Linked DNA regions of Azotobacter salinestris. The protein of the gene in region 2 interacts with the protein of the main gene of each other region in a pairwise test. Links are inferred from orthologs where the notes say so. Each region holds a gene or a part of one and is shown on either strand. Other genes may lie near its edges. The genes, in order: GCU53_RS16260 and GCU53_RS03345.

The links.
Region 1: the proteins of GCU53_RS03345 (region 2) and GCU53_RS16260 interact in binary tests that used the Escherichia coli proteins (3 or more experiments, as listed by UniProt). The link is inferred for Azotobacter salinestris from one-to-one orthologs.

What each region holds. Positions count from the first base shown.
Region 1 is NZ_CP045302.1:3,472,641-3,481,005, forward strand. What follows is about bases 5,497-8,365. They hold GCU53_RS16260 (protein-disulfide reductase DsbD), read right to left. Parts: upstream 7,886-8,365; coding sequence 6,107-7,885; downstream 5,497-6,106. Other genes in these bases: aroQ (type II 3-dehydroquinate dehydratase), read right to left, coding at 5,498-5,941; GCU53_RS16265 (DUF2333 family protein), read left to right, coding at 8,105-8,365. In the rest of the region: DNA-binding transcriptional regulator Fis, read right to left, coding at 1-140; tRNA dihydrouridine synthase DusB, read right to left, coding at 137-1,135; GCU53_RS16235 (DUF3426 domain-containing protein), read right to left, coding at 1,311-2,462; prmA (50S ribosomal protein L11 methyltransferase), read right to left, coding at 2,539-3,417; accC (acetyl-CoA carboxylase biotin carboxylase subunit), read right to left, coding at 3,644-4,993; accB (acetyl-CoA carboxylase biotin carboxyl carrier protein), read right to left, coding at 5,011-5,475. UniProt on the Escherichia coli protein: Required to facilitate the formation of correct disulfide bonds in some periplasmic proteins and for the assembly of the periplasmic c-type cytochromes.
Region 2 is NZ_CP045302.1:731,354-739,807, forward strand. What follows is about bases 1,913-4,870. They hold GCU53_RS03345 (DsbE family thiol:disulfide interchange protein), read right to left. Parts: upstream 3,678-4,870; coding sequence 3,147-3,677; downstream 1,913-3,146. Other genes in these bases: ccmI (c-type cytochrome biogenesis protein CcmI), read right to left, coding at 1,913-2,680; GCU53_RS03340 (cytochrome c-type biogenesis protein), read right to left, coding at 2,677-3,150; GCU53_RS03350 (heme lyase CcmF/NrfE family subunit), read right to left, coding at 3,680-4,870. Outside these bases: GCU53_RS03325 (ion transporter), read left to right, coding at 113-970; GCU53_RS03330 (hypothetical protein), read right to left, coding at 981-1,463; more of ccmI, read right to left, coding at 1,487-1,912; more of GCU53_RS03350, read right to left, coding at 4,871-5,653; cytochrome c maturation protein CcmE, read right to left, coding at 5,650-6,117; heme exporter protein CcmD, read right to left, coding at 6,114-6,290; GCU53_RS03365 (heme ABC transporter permease), read right to left, coding at 6,287-7,039; heme exporter protein CcmB, read right to left, coding at 7,128-7,799; cytochrome c biogenesis heme-transporting ATPase CcmA, read right to left, coding at 7,796-8,454. UniProt on the Escherichia coli protein: Involved in disulfide bond formation. Catalyzes a late, reductive step in the assembly of periplasmic c-type cytochromes, probably the reduction of disulfide bonds of the apocytochrome c to allow covalent linkage with the heme.

The DNA.
Region 1 (8,365 bases), 2.7 Mb from region 2 along the record:
AAGTAGTTGCGCAGCGCCTTCTCCACGCTGTCGCGCAGCGTCTGGCCCGCCTCGCTCGGCGTGTTCAGGTGCTGTTTCAGATTGGCGTTGTCGCTCACGGGTGTCGTTCCACTCTCTAAGGTCTCGGTCATCGTCGTCATGCGGCCACCCCTTCTCCATCTTCATGACGTTCGGCAAAGAATCGTCGAACGTGGGCGCTCTGCGCGTCCGTGGTATCCAAGCGGTTGAACTGGGCTCGAAACTCCTGCGCGCCGGGCAGGGTCGCCAGGTACCAGCCGACGTGCTTGCGGGCGATGCGCACGCCCTGCTCCTCCCCGTAGAAACGGTGCAGCGCAGCCAGGTGCTCGAGCAGGATGGGCTCCACCTCGGCTGCCGTCACGGCCGGCAGGTGCTCGCCGGTTCGCAGGTAGTGTTCGATCTCGCGGAAGATCCATGGTCGCCCCTGGGCCGCGCGGCCGATCAGCAGGCCGTCGGCACCGGTGGCCTCGAGCACCCGACGGGCCTTCTCCGGCGAGTCGATGTCGCCATTGGCGAACACGGGAATGGACACTGCCCGCTTGATGGCGGCGATGGTTTCGTATTCGGCCTCGCCCCGGTACTGGTCGGCGCGGGTCCGTCCGTGCACGGCGAGGGCGGCGATACCGGCCTGCTCGGCGAGCCGGGCGACGTTGACGCCGTTGCGATTGGCCTGGTCCCAGCCGGTGCGGATCTTCAGGGTCACCGGCACCTCGACGGCGGCCACCACCGCCTGGAGGATTTCGGCGACCAGGGCTTCGTCCTTCATCAGCGCCGAGCCGGCGGCCTTGTTGCAGACCTTCTTCGCCGGGCAGCCCATGTTGATGTCGATGATCTGCGCGCCCAGCTCGACGTTGCGCCGAGCCGCCTCGGCGAGCATCTGCGGGTCGCCGCCGGCGATCTGCACCGAGCGCGGCTCCGGCTCGTCGCCGTGTGGCAGGCGCAGGCGGGACTTGCGGCTGTTCCACAGGCGAACGTCGCTGGTGAGCATTTCCGAGACCGTCATGCCGGCGCCGAGCCGGCGGCACAGCGCACGAAACGGTCGATCGGTGACGCCGGCCATGGGCGCCAGGATCAATCGGTTGGGCAAAGTGTAGGGGCCGATACGTACCGCCGACATAGGTCTTCCCTGCTGGAGACTGGTTTCAGGTCGAACGGGGACCGCAAAAAAAGGGTGGGCATGATACCTGCTCTCCATGAATGGATAAAGGCTATCCTGCACAAAATATGAGCAGCAGACAGGCAGGCAACCGCAGCCGGAGGGCAGCCAGGCGGCTGCCCTCCAGGCAGCAGCGTCACTCCGGAGAGTGAAAGCTTAGGCTGTAATTCACCGCCTGTGTGCCGGGGTCGAGAATCTCCAGCGAGATGTGGATCGGCGTCTGTGGCGGCATTTCCTGCTGCCCGGCCAGTTCGCCGCTCAGGTATTCGCCGGGCTTGAAGCGCCGGGTGGCGACGGTCTGGCCGTTGATGTCGGCGAAGCGCAGCTGGAGCAGGGGGAAGGGCTGGGCGAAGGTGGCGCGGTTGTAGAGGATCGCGTCGACCACCAGGGCGCCGGCGAATTCGGGGTGATCGCGCACCACCAGGTTGCTGCTCTTGATCTGGCCGATGTCGACCAGCGGCGGCAGGCTGCAGCCGAGGACAGGGCACAGCCGCTCGAACCAGGGCCGGTAGCTGTCCTGGCGGACCAGCTCGTCATAGTGGAACCAGACGTACTGTCCGGCCAGGACACCGATTGCCAGCAGGTTGAGGGCGATCCAGCCGAGGCGGCGGCCCCAGGGTTGGCGCGGTTTCCGCCAGTCGAGGCGGAGGGGTTCGTCGGCCAGCTCGAGCAGTCCTTCCTCGGGGCGCTCCGGCGTGTTGCGCGGTGGTGGACTGGTGGGGGCGGGCTGGTGCGGCTCCGCCCGGGATTCGGGCGGCGGCGAGCGGCGCGGCTCGTCCTGCGCGACGTGCGGTTTCAGGGTCAGAGGCGGCTCGGGGCGTTCGCCCTGGCCGCTCGGCGTGACGAGCAGACGGCTGGCGGGCGGCAGCTGCGGTTCGACGGGTCCCGGACGGGGGCAGGCGGCGGGGCGTGGTGTCGGGGGCGGCGCGTCGGCGCTCTGCAGGCGCGCCATCAGCTGGCGCTCCTGGCTTTCCAGCTTGGCCAGCTCCTCGTCCAGGTCAAGGGTGTCCAGGTCCAGATCGCCCAGGTCGAGTTCGTCGTAGTCCCAGTGGGAGGGGGGCGCCGGCGGATGATCGTCGGCCGGCGGCGCTGCCGGAGGCGCGGCGGCCGGTGCCGCGGCGATCGTGGCCTGGGGCGGGGCCGGTCGCTCGATCAGGTGCTTGGCGGCGTTGAATACCTGCAGGCAGGAGCCGCAGCGCACCGCACCGCGGGCGGCATCGAGCTGCGCGCGGTTGATGCGGAAGCGGGTCTGGCAGTGCGGGCACTGGGTGGCGAAGGTATCTGTCATGCGGCGAGCCGGCAGTCGGCGGTCTGGACTGAACGGGGCGCTAGTCTAGCGCAGCCGTAGGCCCGGGGGCAGGGCGTCAGCGACGCACGCCGCTGATGCGTACCCAGCCGTCCTTCTCCGCGCTGGGATCGAGGGCGAAGGCGCCCTGGTAGGCCGCGCGCACCTCCTCGGCCTGCTCGGCGAGGATGCCGGACAGCGCCAGGCGGCCGCCCGGCTTGATCTGCGAGGTGATGGTCGGCGCCAACTGCACCAGCGGACCGGCGAGGAGGTTGGCCACCACCACGTCGGCCGGCTGCTGCGGCAGGTCGGCCGGCAGATAGAGTGGAAAGCGTGCCGGATCGATGCCGTTGCGCGTGGCGTTGTCGCGCGAGGCCTCCAGCGCCTGCGGATCGATGTCGGTGCCGACTGCCCGCTCGGCGCCGAGCAGCAGCGCGGCGATGGCGAGGATGCCCGAGCCGCAGCCGAAGTCCAGCACGCTGCAGCCGGCGAGATCCTGGTCGTCCAGCCATTCCAGGCACAGCGCGGTGGTCGGGTGGGTGCCGGTGCCGAAGGCCAGGCCCGGGTCGAGCAGCAGATTGACCGCTTCGGGCTCCGGCGCCTGGTGCCAGCTCGGCACGATCCACAGGCGGCGGCCGAAGCGCATCGGCTGGAAGTTGTCCATCCAGCTGCGCTCCCAGTCCTGATCCTCGATGCGCTCGATCTGGTGCTCGGGCAGCTCGCCGCCGCGCAGCAGGCGCAGATGGGCGAGCAGGGCGTCTGCGTCGGTATCGGCCTCGAACAGCGCCAGCAGGTGGGTGTGCGACCAGAGCGGGGTGGTGCCGAGATCCGGCTCGAAGATCGGCTGGTCCTCGGCGTCCATGAAGGTCACCGAGACCGCGCCCAGCTCGAGCAGCTGATCCTCCAGTGCGCCGGCCTGGTCGGGGGTGATGGCGAGACGGATTTGCAGCCAGGACATGGGGAGGCCTCTTCGGGAATGGGCGGAAAGGCGCGCAAGCTTACTGGAGGGGCGGAGGCTCTGCCAGCATGCGCCTCTGGTAGGGAAGGAAACGGCCGCAGGCCTTTCCCACCGGAAGAGGTGGAAGATCCCTGCGCGAGTTTTCCGCCCTGCGATAATAATCGATGCAGCGGAAACGACAGGGGTCGCCCGAAGGCGACCCTGTCATGCGGCGCTGGCGCGTGGCTCAGTGCTTGTCCAGACCCAGTTTCTTTTCCAGGTAGTGGATGTTCACGCCGCCCTGGCAGAAGCCGGGATCGCGGGTGAGCTCGCGGTGCAGGGGCACGTTGGTCTTGATGCCGTCGACGACGATCTCGTCCAGGGCGTTGCGCATGCGCGCCATGGCCTCGTCGCGATCCTTGCCGTAGGCAATCAGCTTGCCGATCAGCGAGTCGTAGTTCGGCGGTACCGCATAGCCGCTGTAGAGGTGCGAGTCGACGCGGATGCCGTTGCCGCCCGGGGCGTGGAAGTGATTGACCTTGCCCGGGCTGGGCATGAAGGTCGCCGGGTCTTCGGCGTTGATCCGGCACTCCAGCGCATGGCCGCGGATCACCACGTCCTCCTGGCGGATCGACAGCGGCTCGCCGCCGGCGATGAGCAGCATCTCCTTGACGATGTCGACGCCGGTGACCATCTCGGTGACCGGGTGCTCCACCTGCACGCGGGTGTTCATCTCGATGAAGTAGAAGCGGCCGTCCTCGTAGAGGAACTCGAAGGTGCCGGCGCCGCGGTAGCCGATCTCGATGCAGGCGCGCACGCAGCGGTCCAGCACTTCGGCGCGGGCCTGCGGATCGATGCCCGGCGCGGGAGCCTCTTCCAGGACCTTCTGGTGGCGGCGCTGCAGCGAGCAGTCGCGGTCGCCCAGGTGGATGGCGTTGCCCTTGCCGTCGGACAACACCTGCACTTCCACATGGCGGGGGTTCTCCAGGAACTTCTCGAGGTAGACCATGCCGTTGCCGAAGGCCGCCTCGGCCTCGGTGCGGGTCAGTCGCGCCGACTTGATCAGGTCCTCTTCCCTGCGCACTACGCGCATGCCACGTCCGCCACCGCCGCCGGCGGCCTTGATGATCACCGGATAGCCGACCTCGCGGGCGATCGCCAGGGCGGTTTCCTCATCTTCCGGCAGCGGACCGTCGGAGCCGGGCACGGTGGGCACGCCGGCCCGCTTCATGGCGTCCTTGGCCGAGACCTTGTCGCCCATCAGGCGGATCACCTCGGCGGTCGGGCCGATGAAGGCGAAGCCGGATTTCTCCACCTGCTCGGCGAAGTCGGCATTCTCGGCGAGAAAGCCGTAGCCCGGGTGGATCCCGGTCGCGCCGGTAACTTCGGCGGCGGCGATGATGGCCGGGATGTGCAGATAGGATTTGGCCGCCGGGGCCGGGCCGATGCACACGCTCTCGTCGGCGAGGCCCAGGTGCATCAGTTCGCGGTCCGCCGTCGAGTACACAGCCACCGTCTTGATGCCCAGCTCCTTGCAGGCGCGCAGGATGCGCAGGGCGATCTCGCCACGGTTGGCGATCAGGACTTTTTCCAACATCGCAGGATCTCCGCGGTTCAGACGATGGTGAACAGCGGCTGGTCATACTCCACCGGCTGGCCGTTTTCCACCAGGATGGCTTCGATGACGCCGCCGACTTCAGCCTCGATGTGGTTCATCATCTTCATGGCTTCGACAATGCACAGGATATCGCCCTTCTTCACGCTCTGGCCGACCTGGACGAAGGAGGGAGCGCTCGGCGACGGCGAGCGGTAGAAGGTGCCGACCATCGGCGAGCGGACCACATGGCCGCTCAGCTTGGGCGCGGCCGGTGCAGCGGCTTCGGCCGGTGCGGCAGCCGGGGCGGCGATGGCCGGCGCAGGCATGGCGGCCATTGCCGGTGCGGCGGCATAGATCGTCTGGGGAGCGTTTTTGGAGTGGCGGCTGATGCGAACCGATTCTTCGCCTTCGCGAATCTCCAGCTCGTCGATACCGGACTCTTCCAGCAGTTCGATCAGTTTCTTGACTTTGCGGATATCCATTCGAAATAACTCCGGTTGCGAATCAGGGACGTTCAAGTTGTTCGAGGGCGGCTTCCAGGGCCAGCCGGTAGCCGCTGGCGCCCAGACCGCAGATCACCCCTACGGCGATGTCGGAAAAGTAGGAGTGATGGCGGAAGGGCTCGCGTTTGTGCACGTTGGACAAGTGCACTTCGGTGAATGGGATGCTCACCGCCAGCAGCGCGTCACGTAGGGCGACACTTGTATGGGTGAAAGCCGCCGGATTGAAGATGATGTGGTCCACGCCTTCCTGACGGGCGGCATGGATGCGCTCGATCAGCACATGCTCGGCATTGCTCTGCAGGTGGAGCAGGCGATGGCCGGCCTCGCTGGCGCGGCGCTCCAGGTCCTGGTTGATCTGCGCGAGGGTGGTGGCGCCATATACGCCGGGCTCGCGGGTGCCCAAAAGATTGAGGTTGGGGCCGTGCAGCACCAGTAGGGTGGCCATGTCGGTTGTTGTCCTTGCGTACTGAGTAAGGGGCACGGCAACGAGCCGGCCCATCCCGCAGGCTGCGGGCTGGCTGGGGCTCCGTTCCGTCGAGACCTTCAGCCGGGCATTTTAACCGGAATTTCCTGCATATTACCTGCGATTCCTCGCAGATGTCTTGCAAGATCAGTGTTGGGATTGACTTTCCCGCAGGCGTTGCGCAAAAGCGGCGGCGTCGATCTCACCGACCACCCGCAGCGCCTCGTGCTCGGTGCCGTCGGCAGCGAAGAACTGGATGGCCGGCGGGCCGAACAGCCGGTAGCGATCCAGCAGCGCGCGCTGTGCCGGGGTGCCGGCGGTGATATCGAAGCGGATCAGCCGGTAGCCGCCGAGCTGCGCGGCGACCTGCGGGGCGGCAAACACCTCGCGCTCGATCACCTTGCAGCTGATGCACCAGTCAGCATACCAGTCGAGCAACAGCGGCTGGGCGGCATTCTTCGCTTCGGCCAGGACGGCGTCCAGTGCCTCCGGCGTGCTGAGGGTCTGCCAGGCGCCGGCGGCCCGGGCCGCGGGTGCGGCGGACAGGGATGTGCCGCCCAGCGGGCGCAGTGGGTCGGACTCGCCGCGCAGCGCGCCGGTCCAACTGGCCAGGGCGTAGACCAGCAGGACCAGCCCGGCCAGCTGGCCAAGCTTCTGCCGGTGGCTCTTCGCGGTAAGTTCCAGCGCGCCGAGAAACAGCGCCACCCCGCCTGCCAGCAGCCCCCACAGGGCCAGCGCCAGCGGGCCAGGCAGCACCCGCTCGAGCAGCCACACGGCGACCGCCAGCAGCAGCACGCCGAAGGCGTTGCGCACCATGAGCATCCATGGGCCGCTCTTGGGCAGCAGGGCGCCGCCGCCGGTGGCGAACAACACCAGCGGCGCGCCCATGCCGAGCCCCAGGGCAAAGAGCTTCAGACCGCCGCCCAGGGCATCGCCGCTCGAGCTGATGTACAAGAGCGCGCCGGCCAGCGGAGCGGAGACGCAGGGCGAGACCAAAAGGCTGGACAGCACGCCGAGGACGGCGGCGCCCCACAGCGAGCCACCGCGCGTGTTGCCGGCCAGGCGCTCCAGCGGCGCGGCGAGCGCCTGCGGCAGGCGCAGCTCGAAGACTCCGAACATGGCCAGGGCGAAGAGGCCGAAGAAGGCGGCGAAGGGCACCAGCACCCAGGACGATTGCAGGCGCGCCTGCAGGTTCAGCTCGGCGCCGAACAGTCCCATCAGCGCGCCGAGCACGGCGAAGCAGGCGGCCATCGGCAGCACGTAGGCCAGCGACAGGGCGAAGCCGCGCGCGCCGCCGATCTCCCCGCGCAGCACCACGCCGGAGAGGATCGGCAGCATCGGCAGCACGCACGGGGTGAAGGTCAGGCCGAGGCCGGCGAGGAAGAACAGGGCCAGCTCCCGCCAGCTCCAGCCCGGCGCGCCGGCGGGCAGGGCGGCCCCGGCTGTGGGGGCTGCGGCGGGAGCGCCAGCGGCGCCGATCTGCAGCCGCTCGGTCTCCGGCGGATAGCAGAGGCCCTTGTCGGCACAGCCCTGGTAGCCGACCTGCAGAGTGAAGGGGCGCCCGTCAGGGTTGTCCAGCGGCAGCTCGACGTCGAGCACGCCGTAATAAACCTCCGTCTCCCCGAAGTACTCGTCGGTCTTGCGCACGCCGTCCGGCAGGCGCGACTCGCCCAGTGCGACCCCGGTCGTCTCGCTGCGGAACTGCAGGCGCTGGCGGTACAGGTAGTAGCCCTCGGCGGCGACGAAGCGCAGCGTCACCGCCTGCGGCGTGCTGTCCACCAGGCTCAGGCGGAAGGCCTCGCGGACCGGCAGGAAGTCGCCGCGGTTGTCCAGGCCGCCCAGTGTGGAGCTGGGCCGGCTGTCGAACAGGCCGGCGGCGGCGGGCAGGGCGAGCAGCAGCAGGAGCAGGGGCAGCAGGCGGCGCATGGCGTTCTCGCAGAAACGTGCAGAAATACAAAGAGGCGGATGATACCGGAGGCGGCGAAGCGCTGCAGGCTGCGGCCGGCGTGCGACAGGCGCGGTGTCGGTGTCCGGCCCGCATCGAGGCCGGGCGCCGCTCTGTCCCGGTGTGCTTTCCATTAATGCTAGGCTTGCGCGGCTGGCCCTGTGGGCCGGTCGACTTTTCGAATCACGAAGGATTTTGCCATGCTGGACTGGAAAGAAAGCGCAAGCCGTGCGTACGGTGGGGCCGACAGCGCCCTGCGGCGTGTCGTCGGCAACCACTGGCTGGGCCGTGCCCTGGCGCTGCTGCTCGCCCTCTACCTGCTGGTGACCGGGCTGCTGGGCTGGTACTGGAGCCAGGAGCCGGACGCCTTCCCGGTACGAGAGAACGCCCAGGCCGCAGCCGAACAGGCGCAGCGCAAGTTCGTCAAGGGTTACACCACCGTCGAGACCCTGAAGACCGTG
Region 2 (8,454 bases):
GCCGATTATGATTGCGGGCCTGGAATGTCAGTTTCGGCGACCCTTTGCACAATGAAAGCAGGATGTGCGCCAACCGGCCAGCCCACTGGCCAGGCACACGATCGGGGGATACATGGACAAGAAAAGCTGGCGCGAGCGCCTCTACATCATCGTCTTCTTCAGCGATACGCCGGCCGGCCGGCATTTCGACATCGCACTGCTGGTGGCCATCTTCGCCAGCCTGGTGGTGGTGATGTTCGACAGCCTGCAGAGCTACGACCACTACAGCGGTCTGTTCTACGCCATCGAATGGGGCCTCACGGCGCTCTTCACCGCCGAGTATCTGCTGCGCATCTACATCCATCCGCAGCCATCGCGCTATGTCTTCAGCTTCTACGGGGCCATCGACCTGCTGGCCGTACTGCCGGCCTTCCTTGCCCTGCTGTTCCCCCCGGCCCAGTACCTGCTCGTCATCCGTATCGTTCGCATGCTGCGGGTGTTCCGCGTATTGAAGCTGCTGCCCTACCTGGGCCAGGCGAATTTCCTGCTCATCGCGCTGCGCGGCAGTCGGCAGAAGATCATCGTCTTCCTGTCCAGCATGAGCACGCTGGTCATCATCTTCGGCACCCTGCTGTACGTGATCGAAGGGCCGGAGCATGGCTTCAGCAGCATTCCTGCGAGCATTTATTGGGCCGTGGTCACCGTGACCACGGTCGGCTATGGCGACATGTCGCCGAAGACCCCGCTGGGCCAGGGCCTGGCGACCCTGGTGATGATCACCGGCTACTCGGTGATCGCCGTGCCCACCGGCATCTTCACCGCCGAGCTGGCCAGCGCGATGCAGCCGGAGCGCCTGCACCAGAATTGCCCGATCTGCAAGAAGAGCGTCCACGAGCCGGATGCCACCTATTGCAGTCGTTGCGGCAATGCCTTGTTTCCCCACCATGCGGAACCCGCCCCGGGAACCAGCGAGGAAGAACTGCACGGCTGACGCCGGCGACTCAGCGTGGCGAATGGCGGCTGCGCAGCCCCGGCGGCACGCTCGGCCCCTCGACCGTCTCCCAGGGGCCGTTCGGCCGTCCAGAGCTGTACCAGCCGTCGTTCCAGCGGTAGTACAGGCGCTCCCGGTAGTACAGCGGCCGGCCTTTCACCACGTAGACCCCCAGGCTGTTGTCCCAGTAGGCATCGACATCCGGCGGCGGCGCATAGCGCGGATGGTTGCCGCTGCGGTTCTGCTGCGGGCTGGCAGACTTGGGCGGCAGGGACTTGATCGTCTGGCTCGGCTGCTTCGGCACCTGCGCCGGCGGTCGCTGCACGGGAGGCCGCTGGCTCGGTGCCGGGCGCTCCCTGGGCGGCTGCTCGTAATCATGGTGGGCACAGGCCGCCAGCAGCAGTGTCAGGCCCAGCACGCCGAACGGGCGCAGACGGCGCAGCAGCCCGGCGGGCCTGGCCGGGGACGGCGACGGGAATAGGTGGACCTTCATGGCTCCCCTCCAGGGTTGCGCCCTCAGGGCGCGTCGGCTCGATCGATGGTCAGGGCGTACTCGCCCGACGCCTTGGCGCTCACCGCGTCGAGCTGGCCGATCCAGTCGCCCGCAATGGGATTGCCGGCCCGCGACACCCGGGCAACCAGCTGCACCTCGGCGAAGTTCGACAACCTGAGCTGCGGCGTCATCGCATCGGCATCGCTCAGCGCGACCTGCGCCGGCAGATCGGCCACCCGCAGGCGCTCGACCGCCAGCGGCATCGGCGGACCGGAAACGGCGCGGGCGAAGACGAATACGCTGTCGTCCGGCTGCACCTTGCCGGCCAGCTCCGGCGCCAGGGCGACGCTGACCTTCAACTCGACCTGGCTGGCCGTCGCTGGCGCGCCTTCCGGCGTGCCGGCCTGCTCGCGCGCCCGGGCGATGCCGCCGATGATGGCCGCCCGCGACGGATCGCTCTCGGGCAGGATCTCCACCAGACGCTCCCAGTAACCGGCGGCATCGGCAAAGCGGCGCTCCTCGAAGGCGGCGATGCCGAGCAGGCCGAGGCTGGTGACCTCGGCCGGATCGCCGGCCAGGGCCTCGTCGGTCAGCGCCTGCATCTGCGGAGTCCAGCGCTTGCCCTCGGCGAAATACAGCGCCTGGGCCCACTGGCCGAGGATCTCCGGCGGCCGCTGGGCCAGCCGGGCAGCCTGCTCGAACGCCCGCGCGGCATCGACCGGACGCTCCTGGGCCATGTAGGTGCGCCCCAGGAAATACCAGCCCTCGGCGGAGTCTGGCTGGACCTTGACGGCCTGCTCCAGGCGCGCGGTCATCTCCTCGAGGCTCTTCGGCTGTTCGGCGAACTGGCGGGCCAGCTCGAGCTTGTCGCTGGCGCCCCAGTGCAGGTAGAGCCCATAGCCGAGCAGCGGTACCAGCAACGCCATCGCCATCGGCACGGCCTTGCCCAGCGAGGCACGGCGCGGCGCATCGCCAGCGGCGGTATCGGCCAGCAGCTCGCGGGCCGCCTCGGCACGGCCGGCCTCCAGCTGCCCGGCGCTCAGGGTGCCGGCCGCGCGCTGCGCCTCCAGCTCGGCCAGACGCTCCTCATAGAGCGCCACATTGAGCGCGGTACGATCCTCCTCGGCCTGGGCGCGATAGCCGCGCACCACGGGGAGCAGCAGAAAGGCCAGGGCCAGCAGCAGCAGCAGGCCGGCGGCGATCCAGAAATCGATCATGGGTCTTTTTTGTCCAGCAGGGTGGCGAGGCGCTCGCGCTCGGCCGGGGAAAGGGAGGTCGATGCAGGGCCGGTGGCTCTGCGCCGGCGTCGGACGAGGATCACCGCCAGTACGCCGAAACCGACCGCCAGAAGGCCCGCCGGGCCGTACCAGAGCAGCAGCGTCCGCCCGTCGAGCGGCGGCTTGTAGCGGACGAAGTCGCCATAGCGGGCCACCAGGTAGTCGACGATCTGCTCATCGCTCTGCCCTTCGCCGAGCATGCGGTAGATCTCGCGGCGCAGGTCCATGGCGATGGGTGCGTCGGAGTCGGCGATGTTCTGGTTCTGGCACTTCGGGCAGCGCAGCTCCTCGATCAGGCTGCGGTAGCGCTCGCGCTCGGCGTCGCTCTTGAATTCGTAGGTGTCGATGGCGGCATGCGCCGTCGCGCTCAGCACGAGGCCCAGCAGCGCGGCGCGGATCAGGGCGTTCATTCGTCCAGCAACTCCTGGTAGCGCGCGGCCAGCTGCTCGCGCCAGACCCGCTCGTCGATCACCCCAACGAACTTGTGGCGGATGATGCCGTGCCTGTCGACGAGGAAGGTTTCCGGTGCGCCGTAGACGCCGAGGTCGAGGCCCAGGCTGCCCTGCTCGTCGCGGATGTTGAGCTGGTAGGGGTTGTGGAACTCCTTCAGCCATTTCAGCGCGCTGGCGTTGTCGTCCTTGTAGTTGACGCCGACGATGTTCACGCCGCGCCGGGCCAGTTCGTTGAGCACCGGGTGCTCGACCTTGCACGACACGCACCAGGTCGCCCAGACGTTGACCAGCGACGGCTTGCCCTTGAGGTCTTCGACCGTGAGCGTGCGCCCCGGCTCTTCCACGGCCGGCAGGGAGAACGGCGGGAAAGGCTTGCCGATCAGCGCCGAGGGCAGCTCGGCGGGATCGAGGAACAGACCACGGTAGAGGAAGGCCGCGACGCCCAGGAAGAGCGCCAGCGGCAGCAGGAGTATCGCTCGTTTCACCTTCAGGCTCCTTGTCCAGCAAGGCCCAGGGCCTCGCGCACGCGGGTCTTGACCTTGACCCGATAACGCCGGTCGCAGGCCGCCAGCACTGCGCCGAAGGCCATCATCAGGCCCCCCAGCCAGATCCAGCGGACGAACGGCTTGATGTGCAGGCGGACCGCCCAGGCGCCGTTTTCCAGCGGCTCGCCCAGGGCGACGTAGAGGTCGCGGGTGAAGCCGGCGTCGATGCCGGCCTCGGTCATCGGCATCCGCTGCACGGTGTAGAGGCGCTTCTCCGGCTGCAGCACGGCCACCTCGCGGTCCCCCTCGAAGACGCGGACGCTGGCCCGGTCGGCGACGAAATTGGGACCCTCATGGTGTCGGGTGCCCTCGAAGACGAAGCGGTAGCCGCCCAGCTCCACGGCATCGCCCGGCGCCATGCGCAGGTCGCGCTCGGCGCTTTCCTGGCTGGTCAGGACGATGCCCAGGGCGCAGACGGCGATCCCCACATGGGACAGCTGCATGCCCCAGTAGCTCGGCGAAAGGCTGCGCAGCCCCTTGAACAGGCCCTTGTGACGGGTCTTGTCGAGCAGGTCGCGCGCCCCGGCAAGAACTACCCAAGCCGCCAGAAAGGCGGTCGCCAGCACCGCCCAGGCGAAATCGCCGAGGGCGAAGCCGGCGAGCAGGGCCAACGCCGTGCTGGCCAGCAGCACCGGCGCGAGCATGCCGATCAGCCAGCTCAGCGGGGTGTCCCTCCAGCGCACCAGAACGCCGATGGCCAGGCTCAGCATCAGGAGGCCCATCAGCGGCAGGAACAGCGCATTGAAGTACGGCGGGCCGACCGACAGCTTGGCGCCGGACAGCGCATCCAGCAGCAGCGGATAGAGGGTGCCGAGCAGGATGGTCGAGGTCGCCACCACCAGCAGCAGGTTGTTCACCAAAAGCAGGGTCTCCCGCGACCAGAGGGCGAAGCCCACCTGGCTCTTGACCACCGGTGCGCGGAGGGCGAACAGGGTCAGCGAGCTGCCGACCACCAGCAGCAGGAAGCCGAGGATGAACACGCCGCGCTCCGGGTCGTTGGCGAAGGCATGCACCGAGGTCAGCACGCCCGAGCGCACCAGGAAGGTGCCGAGCAGACTCAGGGAAAAGGCGGCGATGGCCAGCAGCACCGTCCAGCTCTTGAATACCCCCCGCTTCTCGGTCACCGCCAGCGAGTGCAGCAGCGCGGTGCCCACCAGCCAGGGCATGAAGGAGGCGTTCTCCACCGGGTCCCAGAACCACCAGCCGCCCCAGCCCAGCTCGTAGTAGGCCCACCAGGAGCCGAGCACGATGCCGACGCCGAGGAAGGCCCAGGCGACCAGCGTCCAGGGCCGCGACCAGCGTGCCCAGGCGGCGTCCAGACGGCCGCCGAGCAGCGCGGCGATGGCGAAGGCGAAGGCCACCGAGAAGCCGACGTAGCCCATGTAGAGCATCGGCGGATGGACGATCAGGCCGAAGTCCTGGAGCAGCGGGTTGAGGTCGCGACCGTCGACCGGCGCCTGCGGCAGCAGGCGCGAGAAGGGGTTGGAGGTGACGATCAGGAACAGCAGGAAGCCGACGCTGATCAGCCCCATCACCCCCAGCACGCGGGCCAGCATCTCCTCCGGCAGCTGCCGGGAAAAGATCGACACGGCGAAGGTCCAGGCGGACAGGATCAGCGCCCAGAGCAGCAACGATCCTTCGTGGGCGCCCCACACGGCGCTGAGCTTGTAGTACCAGGGCAAGGCGCTGTTGGAGTTGCCGGCCACGTAGGCGACCGAGAAATCGTCGACCAGGAAGGCCTGGGACAGACAGGCAAAGGCGAATAGCAGGAAGGCGAACTGACCCCAGGCGGCCGGCACGGCCAGGCTCATCCACAGGCGGTCGCCGCGCCAGGCGCCGATCAGCGGCAAAGTACCCTGCACCAGCGCCAGGCACAGGGCGAGGATCATCCCCAGATGGCCGAGCTCGGGAATCATTGCGTGCCTCCCGGCTTGCCGCCCTCGTAGTGCTTGAGCATGCCGCTCTTCTCCAGCGCCTGGCTGACCTCCGGCGGCATGTAGTTCTCGTCGTGCTTGGCCAGCACCTCGTCGGCCTGCAGCGTGCCGTCGGCATCCACCCGACCCAGCGCGACGATGCCCTGCCCCTCGCGGAACAGGTCCGGCAGGATGCCCTGGTAGCGGATGGTCACCGTCTCGGCGCCGTCGGTGACCCGGAAGGACACCGCCAGCGAGTCCGCCTCGCGCTGCACCGAGCCCTGCTCCACCAGGCCACCGGCACGGATCCTGGCGCCTTGCGGCGCCTCGCCGGCGGCGATCTGGCTGGGGGTGTAGAACAGGTTGATGTTCTGCTGCAGGGCGGACAGGGCCAGCGCCACGGCGATGCCCATGCCGGCGAGGATCGCCAGCACGATGAACAGTCGCTTCTTGCGCACAGGATTCACTTCGATTCCTCCCGGCGCAGGCGACGCGCCTCTTCTTGCAGGTAGCGCCGGCGCGCCAGCAGCGGTCCGGCGACATTGATGACCAGCACCACCAGGCTGATGCCATAGGCCGACCATACATAGAGACCATGGTTGCCCATGGCGACGAATTCGGCGAACGAGGAAAAACTCATGGCGCCCCCACGAGAGCCTTGATCTCGGATTTGGCCCAGCTGCTGCGCGCCTCGCGCCTGAGCACCTCGAGGCGCATGCGCATCAGCAGCACGGCGGCGAAGAAGCAGTAGATGCCGAGCACCATGACCAGCATCGGCAGCCACATTTCCATGGGCATCGCCGGCTTCTCGGTCAGGGTGAAGGTGGCCGGCTGGTGAAGGGAGTTCCACCACTCGACCGAGTACTTGATGATCGGGATGTTGACCACCCCGACGACCGCCAGCACTGCGCAGGCCTTGGCCGCGCTGTCGCGGTTGGCGATCGCCTGGCCGAGGGCGATGATGCCGAAATAGAGGAACAGCAGGATCAGCATCGAGGTCAGCCGGGCATCCCAGACCCACCAGGTGCCCCAGGTCGGCTTGCCCCAGATGGCGCCGGTGACCAGCGCGATGAAGGTCATCCAGGCGCCGATGGGGGCGGCGCACTGCAGGGCGATGTCGGCCAGCTTCATGCGCCAGACCAGCCCGACCACCCCGGCCACCGCCAGCAGCACGTAGCAGGACTGGGCGAGGAAGGCCACCGGCACATGGATGTAGATGATGCGGAAGCTGTTGCCCTGCTGGTAGTCCGGCGGCGCGAAGGCCAGCCCCCAGACCAGGCCGACACCGAGCAGCAGCGCGGCGGCCACAGCGAACCAGGGCAGCCAGCGGCCGCTGATTTCATAGAACCACTTTGGCGAACCCAGCTTGTGAAACCACGTCCAATTCATCGAGACCACTCACATTGTCACCAGGCCGGTTGCGACCGGCCCGCTTCGGTCGTTTCGCAATCGCTCTCCGACGCTCCGGACAAGCCTGTCACTCGCCGACGCTGATGATCAGGCCGGAAGCGACCGCGAAGGGCAGCAGGGTCACGGCCAGTACGGCCAGGCTGGCCAGCCACAGCAGATGGCCAGTCGCAGGCAACCCCTGCAGTGCCGCCTGCAGCGCCCCGCTGCCGAGAATCAGCACGGGGATGTACAGCGGCAGAATCAGCAGCGGCAACAGCAGGCCGCCACGCTTGAGGCCCACGATCAGCGCCGCGCCGACGGCGCCGAGCAGGCTCAGGATCGGCGTGCCGAGCAGCAGCGAGAGCAGCAGCACCGGCAGGCAGCGCGCCGGAAGCCCCAGCATCAGGGCCAGCAGCGGCGCCAGCAGCACGAGCGCCAGCCCGGAGAACAGCCAGTGCGCCAGCACCTTGGCCAGCACCAGCAGCGGCAGCGGATGCGGTGCAACCACCCATTGCTCCAGTGATCCGTCCTCGAAGTCGCTGCGGAACAGGCCATCGAGCGACAGCAGTACGGCTAGCAGTGCCGCCACCCAGATCAGCCCGGGCGAGAGCGTCTGCAAAAGCTGCGACTCGGGCCCCACGGCGAGCGGGAACAGGGCGATGACGATGGCGAAGAACACCAGCGGATTGACCAGTTCGGCCGGCCGACGGAACAGCAACCGCGATTCGCGGGCGAGCAGAAGAGTGAACACACTGCTCATGCGGCACGCTGCTCCAGATCAAGTTCGCGGAAGGTCGCAGGCCGGACCTCCATGCTGTGGTGGGTGGTCAGCACCACCATCCCGCCACGCTCGCAGTGGCCGAGCAGATGACGCTCCAGCTGGGCCACACCCTGCCGGTCGAGGGCCGTAAAGGGCTCGTCGAGAATCCACAGCGGCGGCGCCTCCAGATGCAGACGGGCCAGCGCCACGCGGCGCTGCTGGCCGGCCGACAGGGTATGGCAGGGCACGTCCTCGAAGCCGCGCAGGCCAACCGCCGCCAGCGCCGCCCAGATCGCTTCACGGCCGACGGGACGATGCAGGGCGCAGAGCCAGGCCAGGTTCTCCTCGGCGGTCAGCAACCCCTTGATACCAGGAGCATGGCCGATCCACAGCAGATTGCGCGCCAGTTCGGCGCGCTGGCCGCGCAGGCTGCGTCCCTGCAGGCGCACTTCGCCGGCCATGGGCTGCATCAGGCCGGCCAGCAAGCGCAGCAGACTGGTCTTGCCACTGCCGTTGGGACCTACCACCTGCAGCATGTCGCCGGGAGCCAGTGCCAGGTCGAGCCGCTCGAACAACACGCGCCAGTCCCGCTCGCAGGCGAGCGCCATGGCTTCGAGAAAGGGACTGGTCACAATAGGCTTACCATCGACCTCAA